4 regions of the Nocardioides pollutisoli genome follow, and region 3 is predicted to be linked to each of the others. Evidence: predicted binding sites of a transcription regulator. Region 3 holds the regulator's gene; each other region holds the start of a gene.
The links. The regulator LexA, encoded in region 3, represses DNA repair genes until DNA is damaged. The targets are predictions, from matches to a motif close to TCGAACANNTGTTCGA.

Region 1 (5,893 bases), 510 kb from region 3:
CCTCGGCCGCGGCGAGCATCCGGTCCCCGTGGTCGAGGAGCACCGCCGCGAGGAGGTCCTCCTTGCCGGCGTAGTGCCGGTAGAGCGCACCCGGGGTGATCTCGACGGCGGCGGCGATCCGGCTCACCGGGACCTGGTCGAAGCCCTCGGCGGCGAACAGGTCGGCGGCGGCGACCAGGATCCGCTGCTTCCGGTCACGCGGGCGCTGGGGCATCGCTCTCCTTCTCGGTCACTTGCGTCAATAAGTAAATCACGAGTAAGTATTGTTGTGACAGATTACGAGCAGAAGTGGAGACGAGTTCGTGACGACCAGCAGTTCGACCGCGGCGTACCGCTCACCGTGGCGCGACGACGAGACCCGCGCGCTGCGCGACCTCGCGCTGCGCTTCCAGGACGCCGAGCTGGTGCCGCGGCTGCCCGAGTTCACCGAGCAGCGCCAGGTGGACCGACGGGTCTGGACCGAGGCCGGACGCCTGGGGCTGCTGCTCGCGTCGGTGCCCGAGGAGTACGGCGGCGGGGGTGGCGACCTGCGGCACGACCTCGCCCTGATCGAGGCCGAGGCCGAGCGACCCGGCACCGAGTGGGGGCACGTGGTCCACGGCATCGTCGCCCACTACGTGCTCGCCTACGGGACCGAGGAGCAGCGCCGGCGCTGGCTGCCCCGGCTCGCCTCCGGGGAGCTGGTCGGGGCGGTCGCGATGACCGAGCCGGGCGCCGGGTCCGACCTGCAGGGCATCCGCACCACCGCCGTACGCCGTGGTGACACGTACGTCGTCAACGGCGCCAAGACGTTCATCTCCAACGGCGCCCAGGCAGACCTGGTGCTCGTCGTCGCCCGCACCGACCCGGAGGCCGGGTCGCGGGGCATCTCGATCGTCGCGGTGGAGACTGCCGACCGGCCCGGCTTCGCGCGCGGTCGCAACCTCGAGAAGCTCGGCCAGCACACGTTCGACACGGCCGAGCTCTTCTTCGACGACGTCGTCGTGCCGGCCTCCGACCTGCTCGGCGGCGTGACGGGCCAGGGCTTCGGCCAGCTGATGCAGCAGCTCCCCCGCGAGCGGGTGCTCCTCGGTGCCCTCGCCGTCGGCGCGATGGAGACCGCGGTGCGCGAGACCGTCGCCTACGTGAAGCAGCGCCAGGCGTTCGGCCAGCCGCTGATGGACTTCCAGAACACCCGCTTCGTGCTCGCCGAGGCCGCGACCAAGACCCACGGTGCTCGCGTCTTCCTCGACTCGTGCATCCAGCGCCAACTGGCGGGCGAGCTCGACGGCGGCACCGCCGCGATGTGCAAGTGGTGGCTGACCGACCTGCAGTGCGAGGTCATCGACCAGTGCCTGCAGCTCTTCGGCGGCTACGGCTACATGGAGGAGTTCCCGATCGCGCGGCTCTACGCCAACGCCCGGGTGCAGAAGATCTACGGAGGAGCGAACGAGATCATGAAGGAAATCGTGGCGAGGACGCTGTGACCATCACCCTGGAGAGCCGCGGACCGGTCGCCGTCGTCTGGTTCGACCGTCCCGACAAGCTCAACGCCGTCACCGCCGGCGACTTCATCACCTTGCGCGACATCCTGCGGTCGGTCGCCGAGGACCCGGGGTGCCGGGTCGTCGTGCTCACCGGTCGCGGCCGCGGCTTCTGTGCCGGGCTCGACCTCGACTCCGGGTTCGGCGAGCCCGGCCCCGGCTCGATCCCGCGCACGTACGCCGAGCTGCGGGTCGGTGTCGACGCGATCCGGCTGCTCCGGGAGATGCCGCAGCCCGTCGTCGCCGCGGTCCACGGTAACGCCGTCGGCGCGGGCTTCGCCTTCGCCTGCGCCGCCGACCTCCGGGTCGCGAGCCCGGAGGCGGTGTTCGCCGCGCCGTTCACGCGGCTCGGGATGACGCCCGGCGACCTGGGGCTGTCGTGGTTCCTCCCGCGGCTGCTCGGGGTGTCCGCCACGGCCGACCTCTTCCTGCGGGGCGGGTCGGTCACCGGCGCCGACGGTCACCGGCTGGGGCTGGTCAACGAGCTCGCCGAGGACCCGTTCGCCGTGGCGATGGTCATCGCCGAGGAGATCGCGGGCCGGGCTCCGATGGGCGTGCGCCAGGCCAAGGAGCTGCTCAACGCGAGCCTGCTTGGCGGCTTCCGCGAGCACCTGGAGATCGAGATCCGCTCCCAGGTGCTGCTCGCGATGACCGATGACCACGCCGAGGCCAAGGACGCCTTCCGGGCGCGCAGGGAGCCCGTTTTCCGCGACCGCTGAGGCGGGCGGCAGCGTTTGTCTGCACCGGTCGTCGGGTAGTGCCACCGTGGTCGTTGTCTGCCACTACTCTTCGGGGCACGGTCGCGATGCAGCCCCACCATCAGTCCCCCAGCCCCCAAGGACGGCGAGCATGTCTACGTCAGCAACCGACGCCCCTGCCGATGAGGAGTCTCGTCGAGCCGACGTCGAGCTGCGTGTCCCCGCGGACAACGCCTATGCCTCCGTCCTGCGTACGACGACCGCGGGTCTCGCGGCGCGCCTCGACTTCCCGATCGACGACATCGAGGACCTCCGGATCGCCGTCGGCGAGGCCAGCGCGATGGCCCTGCCGGAGTCCGTGCCCGGCACCGACCTGCGCTGCGAGTTCTTCCTCGCCCCCGGCGAGATGACGATCCGCGTCGGCGTCACCGTCGACCACGACATCGCGCCCGACTACGACAGCTTCGCCTGGCAGGTGCTGACCACCCTGGCCACCGGCGCCTCGGCCGACTGCGCCGACGGTACCTTCAGGATCACCCTCACCATGGAGTCCACGCTCCCCGGTGCCGGTCTCTGACATGGCCATACCGTCGAACGACGACGACGAGTCCTCCGGGCTCACCGGCGTCGAGCTGACTCGGCACCGCAGCGCCGAGTTCTTCCTCGTCCTGCGCGACGAGGACGCATCCCCCGCGAGCCGCGAGTCCGCGCGCGAGTCACTCGTGCACCTCCACCTGGCCCTGGTCGAGCACTGCGCCCGACGCTTCCGCAACCGCGGCGAGCCGCTCGAGGACCTCGTCCAGGTCGGGACGATCGGGCTGATCAAGTCGATCGACCGCTTCGACACCGACCGGGGCGTCGAGTTCTCGACGTACGCGACACCCACGATCATCGGCGAGATCAAGCGCTACTTCCGCGACAAGGGCTGGGCGATCCGGGTGCCGCGGCGGCTGCAGGAGCTGCGCATGCAGATCGGCACGGCCACCGCCGAGCTCACCCAGTCGCTGGGCCGGTCCCCCACGCCCCGCGAGCTCGCGGAGGCGATCGGCTGCACGGTCGAGGAGATCGTCGAGGGCATCGAGTCCAGCAACGCCTACTCCACGCTCTCCCTCGACGCCAGCGACAACGGTGACGACGGTGGCGCGGCCACGATGCTCGACGCCCTGGGCGTGGACGACGCCGGCCTCGAGCACGTCGAGATCCGCGAGTCGATCAAGCCGCTGCTCGACCGCCTGCAGCCGCGGGAGAAGCGGATCCTGCTGCTGCGGTTCTTCAAGAACATGACGCAGTCGCAGATCGCCGAGGAGATCGGCGTCTCCCAGATGCACGTCTCCCGCCTGCTCAACCGCACCCTCGAGCAGCTCCGCACGTCGCTCGAGGAGCAGAGCTAGCGGGAGTCCTGCCCGCGGGTTGCGGGCTTCTCGTGGTTGCGCGCCGACAGGGCGCTTGCACGGGTACGGCGCGCCCGGATCACCGTCGCCTCCCGGCTTTCCGAGCGAACCCACATGGCCTGTGGCCGTCTCTTGTATTCGAATCTGTGTTCGATTATGATGCAGCATGGCCCAGCGCCCCGACACCGACCTCACCCGGTCCCACCGGGTGGCGTCGGCGACCGCGCAGATGCGCGCGGTCGCTGACTCGGTGGTGGACGCCTCAGTGTGGTCGATGAGCGCTCTCGAAGCCGGTGCCACCTTGGTGGAGCTGACCCGGTTGAAGGCGCAGGTCGCTGAGCTCGAAGCGAGGGTCGCCGCGCACGCCGACGACCTGGGTGTCGGCGAGGAGGTCGGTGCGACGTCGACCGCGAACTGGTGGGCGCACCAGACGCGACAGGCCCGCCCTGCTACCCACGGGACTGTTCGCTTGGGTCACGATCTCGGGGTCCACACGATCACCCGGGACGCGATGGCGTCCGGTGACGTGATGGCGGAGCAGGCCCGGGTCATCGTTCGCGCGGTCGACGCGCTGCCCGATGACCTGCCCACGGACCTGGTCGCCCAGGCGGAGGCGTTCCTGGTCGAGCGCGCCGCCGAGCTCGACGCCAGGGCACTTGCCATCGCCGGCAAGCGGCTCCTCGAGGTGATCGCGCCCGACGCTGCGGACGCCCACGAGGCGAAGCTCCTCGCACGCGAAGAAGCGATCGCAGCCCAGTCGTGCCGGTTGACCATGACTGACGACGGCCACGGCACCACCCACGGCCGGTTCAGCCTCCCGACCGCCCAGGGTGCGATGCTCGCGAAGATCCTCCGCGGGTTCGCCGCACCCAAGCACCAAACCGCCACCGAAGGGCCAGGCCTCGTCCGTCGTCCGGGGCCGCAGCGGATGGGGCGTGCGTTCTGCGAGCTCATCGAGCGCTACCCCGCCGACCGGGTCCCTGACGCCGGCGGCGTGAACGCCACTGCCGTGGTGATCATGACCTACGAGACCCTGATGGGCGGGCTGAAAGCAGCCCACCTCGACACCGGGGAGAAGATCTCAGCAGGTCAAGCCCGCCGTTTGGCGTCCCAGGCCGGGATCATCCCCGTCGTGCTCGGCGGGAGGTCCGAGGTCCTCGACGTCGGCCGTAAGAAGCGCTTCCACACCAAAGCCCAGAGGCTCGCCCTCATGATCCGCGACCAGCGCTGCACCGCCGACGGGTGCGACTGGCCACCCGGCATGTGCCACGCCCACCACGACCACCTCTGGTCCCAGGGTGGACCCACCGACGTGGAGCACGGACGGCTCCTCTGCCCCAGGCACCACGCCAGAGCCCACGACCCCACCTTCGAGATGACGAAGCTCCCGGGCGGGAAGGTCGCCTTCCACAGGCGGACATAAACCGACGCCCTGCCTTCGCTTCCGGGGTTTCGAGACAGGCGCAGAGCGCCTTCCTCAACCACCGGACTCTTCGTCTTTCGACCGCAACCACGACGATCGACCCCAGCGCGCCCGCAAGCCGGCCAGCGACTGGAAATCGCCACCGCAACCACAGACCGCGGCGACCACGCTTCTCGTCAACCGCGACCGCAACCACCGGCGGCCCGAAGGCAGCGCACATTGCCCTGCGTTGCCTGCGGGGGTTTCGAGACGGTTCCTAGCGGAACCTCCTCAACCAACGGCGAGAGCACTGCGCGCCTTCCTCAACCAACGGGCTCTTTGTCTTTCGACCGCAACCACGACGGTCGACCCAGCGCGCCCGCAAGCCGCACGGGCCCGCAGGCCGCGTTCAGTCGCTGTTCGGATCGGCGAGCGCCTCCAGGCTCGCCGGGTGGAAGATCCCGGCCAGCACGACGACGGAGACCAGTGCGATCACGACGGCGGCCAGGGTCGTGTCGCCGCCGCGGAAGTTCCAGGCGAGGCCGAGCTGGATGAGCTGGGCGAGGACGATCGGGCTGCGTGCCCACGAGCCGCGCCGCGACAGCGCCCAGGCGCAGGCGAGCAGCCCCGCGCCGTACAGCGCGAAGAACAGGGCGGTGGTGACGCCCATCGTCACGCGGCCGGAGCCCACGCTGAAGATCTCGAGCACGGCGTAGACCACCAGCAAACCGCCCTCGACGGCCACCAGCGAGGCGGCGACGAGCAGCGGCGCTGGGGGACGGATCCGGTCCTGGGCGTTGCCGTTTGTCACGGGTGGGAGCCTAGAGGGAGGGCACGCGGCGACGACATGCACGTGACTGCTGTGACGGAGCGAACCAT
Region 2 (5,893 bases), on a different contig from region 3:
GCCCCGCCCACGGCCCGGAGATCGCACCGGACGCCGTGTCCGCCCTCGACCGGCTGGTGCTGACCCTCGAGCTCGATCGCTACTCGCGTGCGGGTGCGCGCCTCGACCCGGTCCGGCTGCGCGCCGACGGCGAGGCCTGCGTGGCCGCGCTGGTCGGTGGCGCCAGTCGCAACGCCCGGCGCCGTGCGACCTGGTGGCCGCGGACGGTGCTGACGTTCACGCTGCGACGGACGCGGCCCCAGGCCAGCCCGCTCGAGGCGAGGTACGGCGGGGTCGTCGACCACGTGTCGTGAGTGACCGGCGCGACGAGTCTCTCGACTCACCGGGTCTCGACACGACGGTCGCGACCGCGCGAGCTCGGTCGCGCGTCTTGCTCGACCACCGTCGAGCGATCCGCTGACGCGTCTCGCTCAGAAGCCGCCGCTGTCGCGACGGTGCCGCCAGCGCTCTTCCATCCGCTCCATGAAGGAGGAGCGGCTGGGGGTGCGGCGGGTGCGGCGGTTGCGACGACCGCCGTCGATGACGGTGAAGCCGTGGCTGGGGTGGGCAGCGGCGCGCGGGTCGGACGCCGCGGGGCCGTGCTGGCCGCGCATCGCGGTGAGCGCGACGGTGGCCGAGAGGAGCATGACCACGAAACCGGCGACGCCGACGACGGTGATCTGGGCGACCGCACCGGTCATCAGGATCACGATGCCGAGCACGAAGCAGACACCGGCGACGATCGCGCGGCGACGGGCGGAGCGACGAAAGGCCGTGCCGCGAAGCGTCGACGCGAGCTTCGGATCCTCTTCGACGAGGGCGCGCTCCATCTGCTCGAGCAGTCGGAGCTCCTCTTCCGAGAGTGGCACCGTTCCTCCCCATCCATCTCGTACGCCGGACAACTGATCCGTCCCGGCGTCAGCAAGTCTAGGCAGCGGGTGGTCATCGTGGTAGCCGGGATGGGGAAATTCGTGACCAAACCGTTCTCAGTGGGCCAGGAGGTGCAGCTGAGCGGCCAGCGGGAAGTACTCCGGACGCTGCGAGACGGCCCGCTCGAGGTCGACCAGTGCCGCGGTCGCACCGGGCTCGAGGTCGAGCAGCGAACCGGGGACCAGGTCGGCGAAGACCCGGACCGCGTGGATGGCGCTGACCTCGAACCCGGAGCGGGTGACCAGGTCGGTGGCCTCGGCCGCCGTGAAGCGATGGCTGGTGCGCGCGTCGCGCGGTGCACCGGACCCGTCGGTCGGGGTCGCGTCGAGCATGGTGAGCGCCTGGCCGAAGTGGCCGGCCATCGCGCGAGCGACGACCGCTGCGTGGCGCTGCGAGACGAGCAGGCTCAGCACGCCGCCGGGGCGGAGCACCTCACGGATCGTCGCGAGCGCCTGGGCCGGGTCGTCGACGACCTCGAGCACGCCGTGGCAGAGCACCACGTCGACGCTGTCCGGAGCGACGACGTCGAGCAGGGAGGACAGGTCGCCCTGCTGACCGCTGACGTCGACGCCGAGCTCGCGCGCCCGGCGCGCGAGGGCGGCCAGCGCGTCGGGGCTCGGGTCGACGACCGTGACGCGCGCACCGAGCTCGGCGACCCGGACGGCGAAGCCGCCGGTGCCCCCACCGATGTCGAGCACGTCGTGAGCGCCCTCGATCGACGGACGCAGGGCGTCCCAGACCACCGACGTACGGGCGGCGCTGCGTCGTTCGCTCGGTCGTTCGCTCGGTCGTTCGGGCATGCCCCAACCCTAGGGGGTCAGCTCGCCCGGACCGCCGCCACCTGGCTCGGGGCGGGTGCGTGCGGGACCAGGCCGAGCGAGCGCTCGACGACCGCGAGGAACCGGTCGGCGTCCCGGACCAGGTCGTCGGCCTCGCGCTCCCCCACGGCCCGGGTCGAGCCCGCCTCCGCGGCGGCACGCTTCGAGGCCCCGGCCGCGAAGAAGCGCGCCCACTCCTCGAGCTCGGGGGCGACCTCGGCGAGCAGCAGCCAGGCGTTCTTCTGCGGTCGCCGTCCGCGAGCCGGGGCGGGCATGGCCCGCGCCGACAGCAGTGCGGCGGCGGCCCGGAGCGCGGCGACGTGGGCACAGGCGTAGCGCGCCGGCACCTCGGTCGCGGCGATCGCCTCGCTGAGCGACTCGGCCGACCGGGCGAGGTAGCAGTGGGTGGTCGCGGGCAGGGCGTACGGGTTCATCGAGGACCTCTCCGTCGACCCCTGGGCGGGCGACCCCACGTGGAACGGAGAGCGCTCGGCGGGGACGGGGGTCGAGGTCGTCCCCGCCAAGCATGTTCGAACACCTGTTCGAACATGGCTCCACCGTACACCCGCCCGCGGACGGTCCGTCAAGACCGGATCAGGCCCGGATCAGGCCTGGCCGACCTTCGCCGGCTGCTTCGTGAGGTACGCCGTGGTGTCGCGGTGCCACACGCAGGCAAGGACGCCGATGTCGAGCACCAGCGCGACCACGGTGAGCGCCAGGAAGAGCGGCGGCGGACCGGACCGGAGCGTGGTGAAGAAGGCGACGCCGAGCACGACCATCAGCGCGGTCAGCACCGGGCGTGCCCACGGGAACCGCTTCAGGAGGAAGATGAGCAGCACGACCGCCAACGACGCCACGACGATGAACATCGTGACCGCGACCGGGACGAAGGCGGGCGGCTCGACCGAGCCGGCGTCGACCCGGCCGGACGCCCAGTCGTCGACGAGCTCGTCCTTCAAGAAGATGGTCAGCGTCGCGGTCAGCCCGGTGAGGGCGATGAGTCCGCCCAGCAACCAGATCAGGGCTCGCACCGATCCGGGTCGCTCCTCGCTCATCGTGTCCTCCTCAGTCCTGCAGCCGGACCCGACGCGGGCGGCTGCCCTAGGGTCTCGATCCATGAACACCGAACATCCGTCGATCACCCGTTTCCGGGAGGACCACGCCCACCGTGGTGGAACCGGTGAGGTGGTCATCCTGCCCGACTCCGTGCACACCGCGGCACTGGCTGCCGAGGCGTTGGGGTGTGAGGTCGGGGCGATCGCGAACAGTCTGCTCTTCGACGCCGACGGTGCGCCGGTGCTCATTCTGACCTCGGGCGCCCACCGCGTCGACACGGCCAAGGTCGCCACGCTGGTCGGTGTGAGCAACCTCAAGCGGGCCAAGCCCGAGTTCGTCCGCGAGCACACCGGCCAGGTCATCGGCGGCGTCTCCCCCATCGGCCACCCGTCGCCGGTGCCGACGTACCTCGACTCCTGGCTGCGCCGCTACGACGTCGTGTGGGCCGCCGCCGGACATCCGGCCGCCGTCTTCTCCACGACGTACGACGAGCTCGCCGCGATGACCGAGGCTCCCGAGATCGACGTCGAATGACGCGAGTCGTCGTGGTCGGCGGTGGCTTCGGGGGGCTCGCCTCCGCGGTCCGGCTGGCCAAGCTCGGCCACGAGGTCACGCTCGTCGAGCGGTCGGCCGAGCTGGGCGGCGCGCTGTCGACGGTCTCCGAGGACGGGTTCACGTGGGACGCGGGACCGACGTACACGTTGCTGCCGGCGGTCGTCCGCGACCTCTTCCGCAAGTCCGGGCGGCCGCTCGAGCGCGAGCTCGACCTGGTGCCGCTGGACATCGTGCGCGAGCACCGCTTCGAGGACGGCTCGTCGGTGCGGGTCCCCGTCGGCCGCGCGCCGCAGCTGGAGGCCTTCGAGGCCCTCGGCCCCGGGCTCGGGCAGCGCTGGGTCGACCACGTCGCGTCGTACGCCGACGACTGGGAGGTGCTCCGCCGCGGCTACCTCGAGAACCCCTGGACCCCCGACGACCTCCCTCGCGACCTGGCGGCCCGGCTCGACAGCCGGGAGACCATGTTCAAGCGGCTGAGGAAGACGTTCAAGGACGAGCGCCTGCGGCTGGTCGCCGGCCACCCGTTCGAGGCCGAGGGTCACGACCTGCGCAACGTCCCGGCCTGGGCCGGGACGACGGCGTACGTCGAGCAGCGGTTCGGCGCCTGGACGGTCGAGGGCGGCCTGGCCCGGCTCGGCGCAGCCCTGGAGGAGCGCCTCACGACGCGGAAGGTCGCGGTCCTCACGGGCACCGAGGCCAGCGACCTCGTGGTCCGCGACGGCCGGGTCTCGGCCGTGGCCACCACCTCCGGGACCATCGACGCCGACGTCGTCGTGTGTGCGATCGACCCGCGGCGGCTGCCCGCCCTGGCGTCGTACGTCGCGCGCACGATGCCCGCTCTCCCACCGGTCGTCGTCCACATCGGTCTCGACGGCGACGTGCCGGACCTCCCTCACGAGCTGGTGCTCCACGGCGACGCGACCCTCGTCGTGCGCCGCAACGGCAACGCCCTGACCGTGCTCGGCCGCGGCCGGCTGTCGGAGGACATCCTGCGAGCGCTCGCCCGTCACAAGATCGACGTGCGCGCCCAGGTCGTGGCGCGGGTCGACCGGAGCCCGCGCGACCAGGTCGAGCTCTGGGGCGGCTCGCCGATGGGCGTGCTCTGGCAGGGCCGCGCGACCGTGCGCCAGCGGCTGGGACCGCGCACCCCGGTCGAGGGCGTCTACGCCGCCGGCGCGCACGCGACACCCGGTGGTGGTCTGCCGTACGTCGGGCTGTCGGCCGCGCTGGTGGCCGCGGAGGTCGGTCCCGCCTAGACCGTCATGTTGAGGGCGGCGAAGATCTCGCGCGTCGCCTTGGACCGGTTGAGCGTGTAGAAGTGCAGCCCCGGTGCGCCGCCGGCGAGGAGCTCCTCGCACAGCTCGGCCGCGATCGCGATGCCCTCGGCGCGCATGGCGGCGGCGTCGCCGTCGTGCGCGGAGATCCGCTCGACGACCTCGGCGGGCACGTCGGTGCCGATCAGCTCACCCTGGCGACGGATGTTGGCGAGGTTCAGGATCGGCATGATGCCGGGCAGGATCGGCAGGTCGACGCCGCGGGAGCGGACCCGTTCGACCAGCCCGAAGTAGTCCTCGGCGCGGAAGAACATCTGCGTGACCGCGAACTCCGCCCCGGCGCGTGCCTTCGCCACCAGCACGTCGGCGTCGTGGTCGAGGGAGTCCGCGGACGGGTGCCCCTCGGGGAACGCCGCCACCCCGATGCTGAACTCCCCGCGGGCGCTCGCCATCTCGACGAGCTCCTGCGCGTAGGTGAGGCCGCCGGTCGTCGGCGTCCACTCGGCCCGGGGCCCCTCGGCGGGGTCGCCTCGCAGCGCCATGATGTTGTGGACCCCGGCAGCGGCGTACGCGTCGAGGATGCCGTCGAGCTCGTCGCGGGTGTGCCCGACGCAGGTCAGGTGGGCCATCGGGGTCATCGACGTCTCGGCCGCGATCCGACCCGTGACGCGCACGGTCGTGTCGCGGGTGCTGCCGCCGGCGCCGTACGTCACGGAGACGAACGTCGGCCGGTAGGGCTCGAGCTCGCTGATCGCCTGCCACAGCTGCGCCTCGCCCGCCTCGTCCTTCGGCGGCATGAACTCGAACGAGAACGAGCGCTCACCCTCACGGACCAGGTCGCCGATCCTCCGCGTCTGCTCGTTCGCCATACGCAACAGTCTAGGTAAGGGACCGGCCACGGCCGGCCCCCGTCCACTGACTAGTCTCGGGGCGTGACCGACTGGGACAGCGCAGCCTTCCGCGACGGCGTCCAGTCGGCCCTCGATGCCTTCATCGACGAGCAGGCCGCGGTGCTCGCTCCCCTCGGCCCGGACGCCGCGCGGCTGATCGCGGAGGCGCGTACGTCGGTCGCGGGTGGCAAGCGGTTCCGCGCCGCCTTCTGCTACTGGGGTCACCGCGCCGTGCGCCCCGACCTCGGCGACCCCGGCCAGCACGACGCCCTCGTCCGCGCGTGCGCCTCGCTCGAGCTGCTGCACGCCAGCGCCCTGGTCCACGACGACCTGATGGACGCCTCCGACACCCGCCGCGGCCGGCCCGCGACGCACCGCAGCCTCGAGGCCG
Region 3 (5,893 bases):
CCAGCACCAGGCCGCGACCGAAGACCCGCAGCGGGTCGTCGTCGTCCGACGGGTGCGGAGCGACTGCCTGGTCCTGACCGGCCGATCCGCCGAGGTCGCTGACGACCACCGTCAGGGCCGCCTCGGCGAACGTGATCGTCAGCTCGCTGCTCGTGCCGGCGTGGATGACGGCGTTGGTGACGAGCTCGGAGAGGCACAGCTCGGCGGTCTCCGCGGAGTCGCCGTCGATCGACCACTCGTGGAGCACCTCGCGCAGGAAGCCCCGCCCGGCCTTGGCCGCCCGGGGGTCGCCCGCGAGACGCACCGACGCGCTGCGGGTGGCGCGGGTGGCGATCTCCGTGGGCGCGTGGTCGGAGAGCGCCCGGACCCGGTGGACCGCTGCGGCCACCCGGTCGGCGACGGCCGCGAGCCGACCGCGGTGGTCGTCGTCGAAGACCTGCGACTCGTCGTAGAAGACGATCAGGCCACCGATCGGCTCCGCGTCGCCCGACAGGGCGACGGACGCGAGGGCGAGGATGCCCCGCTCGCGCTGAGCGTCGACCAGGCCGGCGTACCGCCCGCCGAGGTCGTCGAGGTTGCCCAGCACCGACTCGCCGGAGCGCACCACGGTGGTCAGCGGGACGTCGTCGTAGGCGTCGATGTGGCACCACGCCGGGGCCTCGTCGTCCGATGCATCGGCGGACAGGAACCGCAGCCGCCGACCACCGCCCTCACTGAGCGCGAGGCCGACCCGGACGACGGCGGGCCGGGCCATCAGCTCGCGCAGCACGATCCGCGCCACCGAGTCGAGATCGGTCGCGTCGTCGAGCGCCTCGGACCCGGGTCCGTCGCGGAACTCCCCCACGACGTCAGCGTAGGACACGCACCACCCGTCCGGGTGAAGCGCACGGGGCCGCGGTCCATCGGCAACAATGGCGCCGTGACGGGTGCAACGGGTGGCAAGCGAGCAGGCAGCCGCCGTGCACCCCGCCCCCGCCGCACCTTCCAGCCGGTGCTGCTGCTGCTCGCCCTCGGCATCACCGCGTGCGTGGTCGCCTGGGGCTATCTCGTGTACGCCGCGATCGACTTCGGCTCCACCGCGCGCGGTGGCGATCCGACGGCCTGGTGGTTCCTCGCCCTCGCGTCGGTCGGCGCGGTGGCCTGCCTCTTCGTCGGCCTGATGCTGGTCGCCCGGCTGATGCGTCGGCTCGGGATCACCCGGGCGCCGGAGAAGCCTGCGGCAGGGGACGCGCCGGACGACGGCCCACCTCGTCCGGTCGGCGGCCGCCGGGCCGCGCGCTAGCGGTCGACCAGGCGGCGTACGAACTTCAGCCCCGACCAGGTGTCGTCGATGGCGGCGACCTTCACGTCGACCAACCCCGACCGCAGGCCCAGCTCACGCACCACCCCGTCGTCGAGGTCGCTGACGATCCCGAGCGCCTTCTGCGCGGCCTTCTTGGGCCAGCAGATCCAGACCATGCCGGCCGTGCTGGTCCGCTCGAGGAGCACCGGCAACCGCTCGACCAGCGTCGCCTGCTCGGTGTGGAAGGTCAGCGTGACGTCGACAGCGGCCGGGAGGCGGCGTACGACGCGCGCCTCGGTCTCGAGCCCGAAGTCGGCGGGCGCGCGGTCGAGGAACACCGTGTGGATGTCCTTGATCCCCAGCTTGCGCACCAACGGGGTGCCTGAGTAGCCCGCCATGACCTGAGAGTAGGTCTCGATACGCTCGCTGGCGCTCGCGAGAGAGACCAACGAACGCTTTCGGTGGTCGAGTGCCGCCGAGGAACGAGGCGGTGTATCGAGCGCTTTTGGTGGTCGAGTACCGCCGAGGAACGAGGCGGTGTATCGAGCGCTGTCGGTGGTCGAGTGCCGCCGAGGAACGAGGCGGTGTATCGAGACCCTGGAAATGCCGCAAGGGGCGGAGCCGCCTGGCTCCGCCCCCTGTCTTCCCCGGCTCATCAGCCGGGGTCGAAGCGGCTGATGAAGTCTGAGTGCTGCGCTAGCTGGCGGGGACGACCAACTTCTGGCCGGCGACGACCATCCCGGAGTCGAGGGCGTTGAGCCGCTCGATCCGATCGATCATCGCGCGGACGTCACCGTCGTCGGCGATGCCGGCCGCGATGTCCCAGAGGGTGTCGCCGGTCCCCACCATCACCACGCTGGTGGGCTCGGGGGTGCCGGGCTCGTCGGTGGCGACGGAGCCGGAGGCGATGACGAAGCCGATCGCCATCAGGGCGAGGAGCGCGAGCACCACCACGACGACGCGTCCGCGGCGGGTCAGCCGCACGCTGCTGGATCCGACGCGGCGGGTGGGCCGGTCGAAGATCTGGTCGATCGTCATGGTGCTCATCGGGACCTCCGGGGGAAGGGGCGGTCTGCCTCGGGTGGTGCAGCTCGGTGACACAGTTCTAGTGGTGGCCACCGACAGTGGTGCTGGACCTGTCTGGACCGGCGGTTCGATCAGGCGTTCGATCGAACATGTGTACGAAGTTAGATCAGGTGTTCGAACAATTCAAGGACCACGCGAACATTTGTTCGAACGGCGTGTCGCGACACGCCGTTCGAACAGATGTTTGAACAAGCCGGGTCCCGGTGGCTACGGTGACCCCATGGCCACGAAGAAGGAATCCGCCACCGGCTCCGGTCCCCAGAAGGTCAGCGAGCTGCCCGACGGACCGCCGGACGCCACCGGGCTGACCCCGCGGCAGCAGCGCGTGCTCGCCCACATCAAGGACTCCATCGAGAAGCGCGGCTACCCGCCGAGCATGCGCGAGATCGGTGAGGCCGTCGGCCTGACCAGCTCCTCGAGCGTCGCCCACCAGCTCAAGACGCTGGAGGAGAAGGGCTACCTCAAGCGCGATCCCAACCGGCCGCGTGCGCTGGAGGTGTTCCTCCCCGAGGTGATGGCCGCGCGTCGTTCACTCGGCACCGCCGACGAGACGTCGTACGACGAGACCGGCATCGGCGACGCCGTGCCCGCGGCTCAGTACGTCCCGCTCGTCGGCCGGATCGCCGCCGGCGGACCGATCCTGGCCGAGCAGACCTACGACGACGTCTTCCCGCTCCCCAAGCAGCTCGTGGGCGAGGGGGAGCTCTTCCTGCTCGAGGTTTCGGGCGAGTCGATGATCGACGCGGCCATCTGCGACGGCGACTACGTGGTCATCCGCAAGGAGCAGACCGCGGAGAACGGCGACATCGTCGCCGCCCTGCTCGACGGGGAGGCCACGGTCAAGACGTTCCAGCGCAAGGACGGAAAGGTGTGGCTCCTTCCCCACAACATTTCCTATGATCCGATTGACGGCACTCACGCCACCATCCTCGGGAAGGTGACCGCGGTGCTTCGTCGGGTCTGAATTGGGTACTCCCGGACGGGAATGACCCGAGGTGACCCTGGGTTGATGTCGGGGGGAATCCCTGATGGCCGCGGGAGGGCTGATGAAGGACGCTGGTGCTGTGGCGACAGCACCTGCTTACACCCAGACGCGGACGGTTCCGCGCTGGGTCCGAGGCATCTTCGAGCTCCTGCTGATCCTGGCCCTCTGGGTCTTCTACAGCCTGGCCCGGCTGGTCGCCGACACCAGCATGCAGCCGGCCCTCCACCGCGCGAACGAGCTGCTCCACGTCGAGAGCATCCTCGGCATCCAGTGGGAGCTCCCGCTCAACCAGCTCTTCACCGACCACCGCGTCCTCGGCCTCGCCGGGAGCTACTGGTACGCCACGCTCCACTACGTCGTCACCGGCGCCGTGCTGATCTGGCTCTGGCGCCTCGGCGCCGACCGCTACGGCCCGGCCCGCCGGGCGCTGGTCATCGGCACCCTGCTCGGGCTGGCCGCCTACATCTCGCTCCCGACCGCGCCGCCGCGCTTCCTCGGGGGGTACGTCGACGTGCTCAGCCTCCACGCCGCCGACGGCTGGTGGGGTGCTGACGCCTCCGCTCCCCGCGGCCTCGGCGGGCTGACCAACGAGCTCGCCGCCTTCCCGTCGCTCCACGCCGGCTGGTCGCTGTGGGTGGCGATGGCCCTGCAGATCTACGCCACCAAGAAGTGGGTGCGCGTGCTCGGCTGGCTCTACGCCCTCGGCACGGCGGTCGTCATCGTCGGCACCGGCAACCACTGGGTGATCGACGCCCTCATGGGCTGGCTGGTCATCCTGCTCGGCTGGGCGGCCGCGGTCGCGCTGGGCCGGGTCCCGATCGATCGGCTCTGGCGCAGACGAACACTGGATGAACGAGCATCACGCGAGGACGCCCCCGTCGTTGACTGAGGCGTGACCACCCCTCAGCCGATCCACCGTCGCACCGTCCTCGCCACCAGCACCGCCGGTGTCGCGCTGGTCGCCGCCAACCCCGCGATCGGGGCCGCCGACGCCGCCACCGGCGCTGCCCGCCGACCCTTCCGCCACGGCATCGCGTCCGGCGACCCGCTCCCCGACGCCGTGCTGATCTGGACCCGGGTCACGCCGACGCCGGCCAGCACCCCGGGCTCCGGCGCCGGCCCGACGGTCCAGGTGCGCTGGGAGGTCGCGACCGACCGCGGCTTCCGCCACGTCGTACGCCGCGGCACCTTCACCACCGGCGCGAGCCGCGACCACACGGTCAAGGTCGACGTCCGCGGCCTGGCCCCGGCGACCTGGCACTACTACCGCTTCACGTACGCCGGGGCCACCAGCCGCGTCGGCCGCACCCGGACCGCACCCGCCCACGACGCCAAGCTCGACCACCTGCGCCTGGGGGTCGTGTCCTGCGCCAACCTGCAGGCCGGCTGGTTCAGCGCCTACCGAGGTCTCGCCGCGCGCGACGACCTGCACGCGGTGGTCCACCTCGGTGACTACTTCTACGAGTACGGCCCCGGCCAGTACGGCTACGGCTCCGACGACGAGGACATCCGCCCCCACGTCCCCGCCCACGAGACCCTGTCGCTGGCCGACTACCGGCAGCGGCACGCGCAGTACAAGCAGGACACCGACCTGCAGGACCTGCACGCGAAGTACCCGTGGGTGATCACCTGGGACGACCACGAGGTCGCCAACGACCAGTGGAAGAACGGCGCCGAGAACCACAACCCCGACCTCGGCGAGGGCGACTTCCACCAGCGTCGCGCCCGCGCCCACCGTGCGTACGACGAGTGGATGCCGGTGCGCATGGACGGCACCGCCCGCCTCGGCGACGGAGACCGCCTCTACCGACGCATCCGCTTCGGCCGCCTCGCCGAGCTCAGCATGCTCGACCTGCGCAGCTATCGCGACGGCCAGCTCAAGGTCCCGGACGGCTCGGTCAGCGACCCGGAACGCACGATCACCGGCCGCCAGCAGATGGACTGGCTCAAGCAGTCGCTCGCCAACGACCGCGCCCAGTGGAAGGTGATCGGCAACCCGGTGATGATCGCGCCGGTCGACTTCGGCGCGCTGCCCGACGACCTCATCGACCCGATCGACGACGTCACCGGTCTGCTCCCCCGCGACGGCGTCGCCTACAACGTCGACCAGTGGGACGGCTACACCGACGACCGCCGCGAGGTCTTCCAGCACATCCGCGACCACCAGGTCACCGACGCGCTCTTCATCACCGGCGACATCCACTCGGGCTGGGCCGCCGAACTGCCGTACGACGCCTCGACGTACCCCGTCGGCGACTCGGCGGGCGTCGAGTTCGTCTGCACCTCGGTGACGTCCAGCAACCTCAAGGACATCACCGGCACGCCGCCGCACACGACCAGCACCGCGGTCGAAGAGGTGATCAAGGCCAACAACCGGCACATCAAGTACCTCAACTTCGACGACCACGGCTTCTCCGTCCTCGACCTCACGCCGACCCGCGCGCAGATGGACTGGTACGTCATCGGCGACCGGGCCGACCAGGACACCGAGATCACCTGGTCGGTGTCCTACCTGACCCGCACCGGGACCGCGAAGATCG
Region 4 (5,893 bases), 1.1 Mb from region 3:
CAACAAGTACATCTTCCCCGGCGGCTTCCTGCCGTCGGCCCAGGCGATCGACGAGGTCAACGCCGCCCACACCTCGTTGCGGGTGACCGAGCGGCTGGCCTTCGGTCAGGACTATGCCGAGACCCTCCGCCGGTGGGACGAGAGCTTCCTCGCCGCCGCCGACCAGGTGAAGGCCCTCGGCTTCGACGAGACCTTCCTCCGGATGTGGCACTTCTACCTCTGCTACTCGCGCGCCGGCTTCGCCTCGGGCTACCTCGACGTCCAGCAGCTCACCTTCGAGCGGACCGTCTGATGGCCGTAGCCCCCGCCCTCGCCCAGGCGGTCGCCCCCTTCGTCGGAGGCGAGATCCCGGTCCGGCTGCGCGCCTGGGACGGATCGGAGGCCGGTCCCGCGGACGCACCGCTGGTCGAGCTGCGGTCGCCCCACGCCGTACGCCGTCTGCTGTGGCACCCGAGCGAGCTCGGCGCCGCGCAGGCCTACGTCACCGGCGAGCTCGACGTCCCGGGAGACCTGGACGCGGCTCTCACGCACGCCTTCGACGTCGCCCGCGAGCGGGGTCTGACCGGGACCCGGCCCACGCCGACCGCCCTGATCCGGGCGATCCGTGCGGCCGTCGGCATCGGTGCGGTCGGGGCTCCTCCGCCGGCACCAGCGTCCCAGGCCCGGGTGCGCGGCCGGCTGCACAGCCCGCTGCGCGACCGTCGCGCGATCAGCCACCACTACGACCTCTCCAACGAGTTCTACTCGCTGATCCTCGACCCGTCGATGGCCTACTCGTGCGGCTACTACTCGTCGCCCGGGATGTCGCTCGAGGAGGCCCAGCGCGCCAAGCTCGACCTCGTCTGCACCAAGCTCGAGCTGGAGCCCGGCATGCGGATGCTCGATGTCGGGTGCGGCTGGGGATCGCTGTCGCTGCACGCCGCCGAGCACTTCGGTGCCCGGGTGGTCGGCGTGACGATCGCCGCGGAGCAGAAGGCGTTCATCGACGCGCGCATCGCCGAGCGCGGTCTCGGCGACCGGGTCGAGATCCGCCTGCAGGACTACCGCGAGGTGCCCGAGACGGACTTCGACGCGGTCGGCTCGCTGGAGATGGGCGAGCACGTCGGCGAGAGGAACTACCCCACCTACGCGTCCGTGCTGCACCGCGCCGTACGCCCTGGTGGTCGGGTGCTGGTCCAGCAGATGTCCCGTCGCGGCAAGCACCCGGGGGGCGGCCCGTTCATCGAGTCGTTCATCGCGCCCGACATGCACATGCGCCCGCTGGGAGAGACCGTCGCATACCTCGAGGCCGGGGGGCTGGAGGTCCGCGACGTCCAGGCTCTGCGCGAGCACTACGTGGACACCGTCGCCGGCTGGCTCGAGAACTTCGAGGCCCACGTCGACCGGCTGACCGAGCTCGTCGGCGAGGAGGTCGTCCGCGTCTGGCGGCTCTACCTCGTCGGTGGTTCGATGGCGTTCCGTGACGGCCGGATGGGCGTCGACCAGATCCTGATGGAGCGTCCTCGTTGACCGACTTCCTGACCGTCGCCGGCCTGTCCCTCGCGGCGGCCGCCGCCGTCATGGTGGCGACGGCGTACGCCGCCAGCCGCACCGGCCGGGTCTCCGTGGTCGACGTCGCGTGGGGCCTGGCACTGGTGGCCGTCGCGCTCGTGTGTGCGCTGCTGGCCGGGACCTGGCAGTCGTGGCTGCTCGTCGCGCTGGTCGCGGTCTGGGGCGGCCGGCTGTCGTCGCACATCTTCACCCGGTCTCGCGGTCACGCCACCGAGGACCCGAGGTACGTCGAGCTGCTCGGCGGCCACCTCTCCGAGGTCGGCATGGGTGTCGCCGTCCGCAAGGTCTTCCTGCTGCAGGGTGCCGCCGTCTGGCTGGTGTCGCTGCCGTTGCAGGCCGCAGCCTTGTCCGACACCCTCGACCGGCCCTGGCTGGTCTGGGTCGGCGTCGCGGTCTGGCTGGTCGGGGTCTTCTTCGAGACCGTCGGCGACCGGCAGCTCGCGGCGTACAAGGCCGATCCCGATCGCGGACCCGTCATGGACCGCGGCCTGTGGGGCTGGACCCGGCACCCGAACTACTTCGGTGACTCCTGCGTCTGGTGGGGCATCTGGATCGTCGGCGGCCTCGCCTCCGGCTGGGTGGCCGGCCTCGCCTCCGTGATCGCGCCGATCACGATGACCTTCTGGCTCGTCTGGGTCACCGGTGCCCGGTTGCTCGAGCGGTCGATGATGAAGCGGCCCGGGTATCCCGAGTACGCCGCCCGCACGTCGATGTTCGTGCCGCTCCCACCCAAGAAGCACTGACACCTCCGCAGGTTGAGGAGGTCGCGCAGCGACCGTCTCGAAACTCCCGCAGGCTGCGGCAAGCCTGCGGTTGCGCGCCGACATGGCACTTGCGCGGGTGAGCACGCCCGGATCACCGTCGCCTCCCGGGTTTTCGGTGGTTGAGGAGGTTCCGCTAGGAACCGTCTCGAAACCCCCGCAGCCTGCAGGTCGCCTGTCGTGGCGCGCGGACATCACCATCGCTCGCCGGCCTTCAGATCGCACCGTGAAGATCGGCGCCTGGTCTTGTATTCGAACCTTTGTTCGATTATGATCTAGTATGGCCCAGCGCCCCGACCTCGAACACACCCGGTCCCACCGGGTGGCGTCAGCGACCACGCAGATGCGGGCCGTAGCTGACTCGGTAGTGGCCGCGTCGGTGTGGTCGATGACCGCTGCTGAGGCAGGCCGAACTCTGGTCGAGCTGACCCGTCTCGAAGCGCAGGTGTGCGAGTTGAAGGCGCGCGTTGCCGCGCACGCCGACGACGTGGGTGTCGGCGAGGAGGTCGGTGCGACCTCCACGGCGAACTGGTTGGCGCACCAGACCAAGCAGACCCGGCCCGAGGCGCACCGTGCGGTGAGGCTGGGTCACGACCTCGAGGCCCACACGCTCACCCGGGACGCCCTGGCTGCCGGTGATTTGGTGACCGAGCAGGCGCGAGTCATCGTGCGAGCGGTCGACCAGCTGCCCGACGACCTCGAACCGCAGCTGGTCTCCCAGGCGGAGGCGTTCCTGGTCGAGCGCGCCGCCGAGCTCGACGCGAAGGCGCTCGGGATCGCCGGCAAGCGGCTCCTCGAGGTGATCGCGCCCGACGCCGCGGACGCCCACGAGGCGAAGCTGTTGGAGCGCGAAGAAGCGCTCGCAGCGCAGTCGTGTCGGCTCACGATGACCGACGACGGCCACGGCACCACCCACGGGCGGTTCAGCCTCCCGACCGCGCAGGGTGCGATGCTCGCGAAGATCCTCCGCGGGTTCGCCGCCCCCAAGCACCAAGCCGCCACCAACGGTGCGGGCATCACCCGTCGTCCGGGGACGCAGCGGATGGGTCGTGCGTTCTGCGAGCTCATCGAGCGCTACCCCACCGACCGGGTCCCCGACGCCGGCGGCGTCAACGCCACCGCGGTGGTGATCATTTCCTACGAGACCCTCATGGGTGGGCTGAAGGCCGCGCACCTCGACACCGGCGAGCCGATCTCAGCGGGCCAGGCGCGGCGGCTCGCGTCGCAGGCCGGGATCATCCCCGTTGTGGTCGGCGGCACGTCCGAGATCCTCGACGTCGGCCGACGCAAGCGGTTCCACACCAAAGCCCAACGGATCGCGCTCATGATCCGCGACCGGCAGTGCACCACCGAAGGATGCGACTGGCCACCCGGCATGTGCCACGCCCACCACGACCACCTCTGGTCCCAAGGCGGACCCACCGACCTCGAGCACGGACGACTCCTCTGCCCCAGGCACCACGCCAGAGCCCACGACCCGGCGTACGAGATCACCAAGCTCCCCGGCGGGAAGGTCGCCTTCCACCGGCGGACGTAAGCCGACCACCCACCTCAACCAACGGGCTCGTTCTTTCGACCGCAACCACGACGGTCGACCCCAGCGCGCCCGCAAGCCGACCGCGGACTGGAAATCGCCACCGCAACCACAGACCGCGGCGACCACACCTCTCGTCAACCGCGACCGCAGCCACCGGCAACCTCGAGGCCGACGTCGGTCCTGCGGGGGTTTCGAGACGGCGCTAGCGCGCCTCCTCAACCACCGGTGGTGGTTTCGCGGCTCGCTTCGCTCGCACCTCAACCACCGGACTGTTCATCTTTCGACCGCAACCACGACGGTCGACCCCAGCGTGCCCGCAAGCCGGCCAGCGACTGGAAATCGCCACCGCAACCACAGACCGCGGCGACCACCCCTCTCGTCAACCGCCACCGCAGCCACCGCCAACCTCAAGGCCGACGTCAGTCCTGCGGGGGTTTCGAGACGGCGCAAGCGCGCCTCCTCAACCATCGGAGTCACGCGTCGGGATCGGCCTCGCGCTTGCGCCGCTCGTCGTAGGCCTTGCGCTGCGCCTCGGCGCGCTCGCGCACCTGGCGGAGGAATTCGGCGTCCTTCTCGGGGTCGACGGCGGCGGCCCGGCCACGACGGTCGTACTCCGGGAAGTCCGGCGCCTCGCGCTCGTACGGCGAACGCCGCTCCGGACCCTCGGGCCGTCCGGCGACCAGCCAGGCGATGGACCCGATGAACGGGAAGAACAGGATGATGACGACCCAGGCCACCTTGGGCAGGTTCCTGATCCGGTCGCTCGGCGCACCGATCGCGTCCACCAGGCAGAAGACCCAGAGCGCGAACGACGCGATCCCGAGAAGCAGCTCGAGCTTGATCACGAGCGAAGTGTCACCCGAGCAGACGCCTCCCGTCACGACTTTCGTCGTGACGGGAGGCGCCAGTCGGATCAGGCCGCGTAGGCCTGCATCTCCCACCCGGTCCACTGCGTGCTGTTCGGGTAGCGCCACTGGCCGACGACCCGGGTCTCGTCCTCCCAGGTGCCCTTGATGCAGAAGTTCGAGTAGCAGTGCTCGAACTTCCCGTTCGTCACCCGCACGTTGCCGCTGAAGTGGTTGCTGTCCCAGGTGAACCCGGTGATGAAGCCACCGCGGTAGGTCAGGTGCACGCTCAGCTGCCGGTGGTCGCGGCCCATGTAGGAGCCGCCGAACGGCGTGAAGGAGGTGACCGGGTGGTAGGTCGCCGTCCACGACACCCAGCTGTGGCTGCCTCCGTGGCGCCAGAAGCCCGAGACGTGGTTGTCGGTGGTCCACCCGCCCTTGAAGCAGTAGCCACCACCGCAGGTCTCGTGCCACATGCCGTTCGTGACGTGCGCCGTACCGATCACGAGCGCACTGTGACCGCTGCCCACCGTGAAGTGGGTGATCTGGGTCCCGTTGAACGAGAAGGTCACCGGGCGGGCGCCGTGGTCGACGCCCGCGTAGCCGCCGTGACTCGGGACGACGTTGGCCTGGGCCGGGGCCGAGGTGGCCACGGCCAGTCCGACGACGCAGAGCGCCGCCGTGACGATTGCGGAGAGCTTGCGAATCATGGAGTTCCCTGTCTGTCGATCAGAAGTCGTACGCGTTGGCCGTGAACCCGACCCAGGTGTGCGTGCCGTGCAGCTTGTACTGGCCGTAGACGGAGGTCGCCGTGTGCCAGAAGCCCCGGAAGCTGGTGCCGGCGTGCGAGGTGTCGAAGATCCCGTTGCTGACGTGGGCGTCGCCGTACACGTGACCGTTGATCTTGAAGCCCTTGACGACCAGGTTGCCGTGCTCGTTCTTCAGCGTGAACCCGACCGAGCTCGGGTGACTCGACCCGCTCCCCATGTACATCCCCGTGCCCGGCATCTCCCGCGGGTGGCCGAGGAACTCGACCCAGTGGGAGGAACCGCTCGGCTTGAACCACCCGTGCGCGTAGCCCGCGTTGTACCACTGGCCCTTGTAGCAGTAGTGGCTGTTGCAGACGCTGAACTTGTGCTCGTGGTCGATCGTGGCGTTGCCGTAGCCCTGGTGCCCGACCTTGAAGCCCTGGATCTGGA

Region 1: the regulator LexA is predicted to act here: its motif matches at 3,751-3,766, upstream of ABLE68_RS01305 (HNH endonuclease signature motif containing protein).
Region 2: the regulator LexA is predicted to act here: its motif matches at 2,258-2,273, upstream of ABLE68_RS21540 (SAV_6107 family HEPN domain-containing protein).
Region 4: the regulator LexA is predicted to act here: its motif matches at 2,565-2,580, upstream of ABLE68_RS09325 (HNH endonuclease signature motif containing protein).

Annotation. Positions count from the first base shown of each region.
Region 1 covers NZ_JBDZDU010000001.1:276,123-282,015, forward strand. The annotation lists gene ABLE68_RS01280 (TetR/AcrR family transcriptional regulator) at 1-214, opposite strand, end outside; gene ABLE68_RS01285 (acyl-CoA dehydrogenase family protein) at 303-1,466, shown strand; gene ABLE68_RS01290 (enoyl-CoA hydratase/isomerase family protein) at 1,463-2,242, shown strand; gene ABLE68_RS01295 (ATP-binding protein) at 2,373-2,798, shown strand; gene ABLE68_RS01300 (RNA polymerase sigma factor SigF) at 2,800-3,612, shown strand; gene ABLE68_RS01305 (HNH endonuclease signature motif containing protein) at 3,779-5,035, shown strand; gene ABLE68_RS01310 (hypothetical protein) at 5,424-5,825, opposite strand.
Region 2 covers NZ_JBDZDU010000002.1:719,816-725,708, forward strand. The annotation lists gene ABLE68_RS21525 (transglutaminase TgpA family protein) at 1-293, shown strand, start outside; gene ABLE68_RS21530 (DUF3040 domain-containing protein) at 411-848, opposite strand; gene ABLE68_RS21535 (methyltransferase domain-containing protein) at 966-1,709, opposite strand; gene ABLE68_RS21540 (SAV_6107 family HEPN domain-containing protein) at 1,727-2,161, opposite strand; gene ABLE68_RS21545 (hypothetical protein) at 2,333-2,782, opposite strand; gene ABLE68_RS21550 (YbaK/EbsC family protein) at 2,844-3,317, shown strand; gene ABLE68_RS21555 (phytoene desaturase family protein) at 3,314-4,594, shown strand; gene metF (methylenetetrahydrofolate reductase [NAD(P)H]) at 4,591-5,481, opposite strand; gene ABLE68_RS21565 (polyprenyl synthetase family protein) at 5,545-5,893, shown strand, end outside.
Region 3 covers NZ_JBDZDU010000001.1:786,815-792,707, forward strand. The annotation lists gene ABLE68_RS03795 (ATP-binding protein) at 1-862, opposite strand, end outside; gene ABLE68_RS03800 (hypothetical protein) at 920-1,282, shown strand; gene ABLE68_RS03805 (DUF3052 domain-containing protein) at 1,279-1,680, opposite strand; gene ABLE68_RS03810 (LysM peptidoglycan-binding domain-containing protein) at 1,979-2,329, opposite strand; gene lexA (transcriptional repressor LexA) at 2,589-3,332, shown strand; gene ABLE68_RS03820 (phosphatase PAP2 family protein) at 3,433-4,242, shown strand; gene ABLE68_RS03825 (alkaline phosphatase D family protein) at 4,246-5,893, shown strand, end outside.
Region 4 covers NZ_JBDZDU010000001.1:1,918,423-1,924,315, reverse strand. The annotation lists gene ABLE68_RS09340 (class I SAM-dependent methyltransferase) at 1-292, shown strand, start outside; gene ABLE68_RS09335 (class I SAM-dependent methyltransferase) at 292-1,509, shown strand; gene ABLE68_RS09330 (DUF1295 domain-containing protein) at 1,506-2,294, shown strand; gene ABLE68_RS09325 (HNH endonuclease signature motif containing protein) at 2,593-3,849, shown strand; gene ABLE68_RS09320 (PLD nuclease N-terminal domain-containing protein) at 4,323-4,694, opposite strand; gene ABLE68_RS09315 (hypothetical protein) at 4,763-5,404, opposite strand; gene ABLE68_RS09310 (hypothetical protein) at 5,424-5,893, opposite strand, start outside.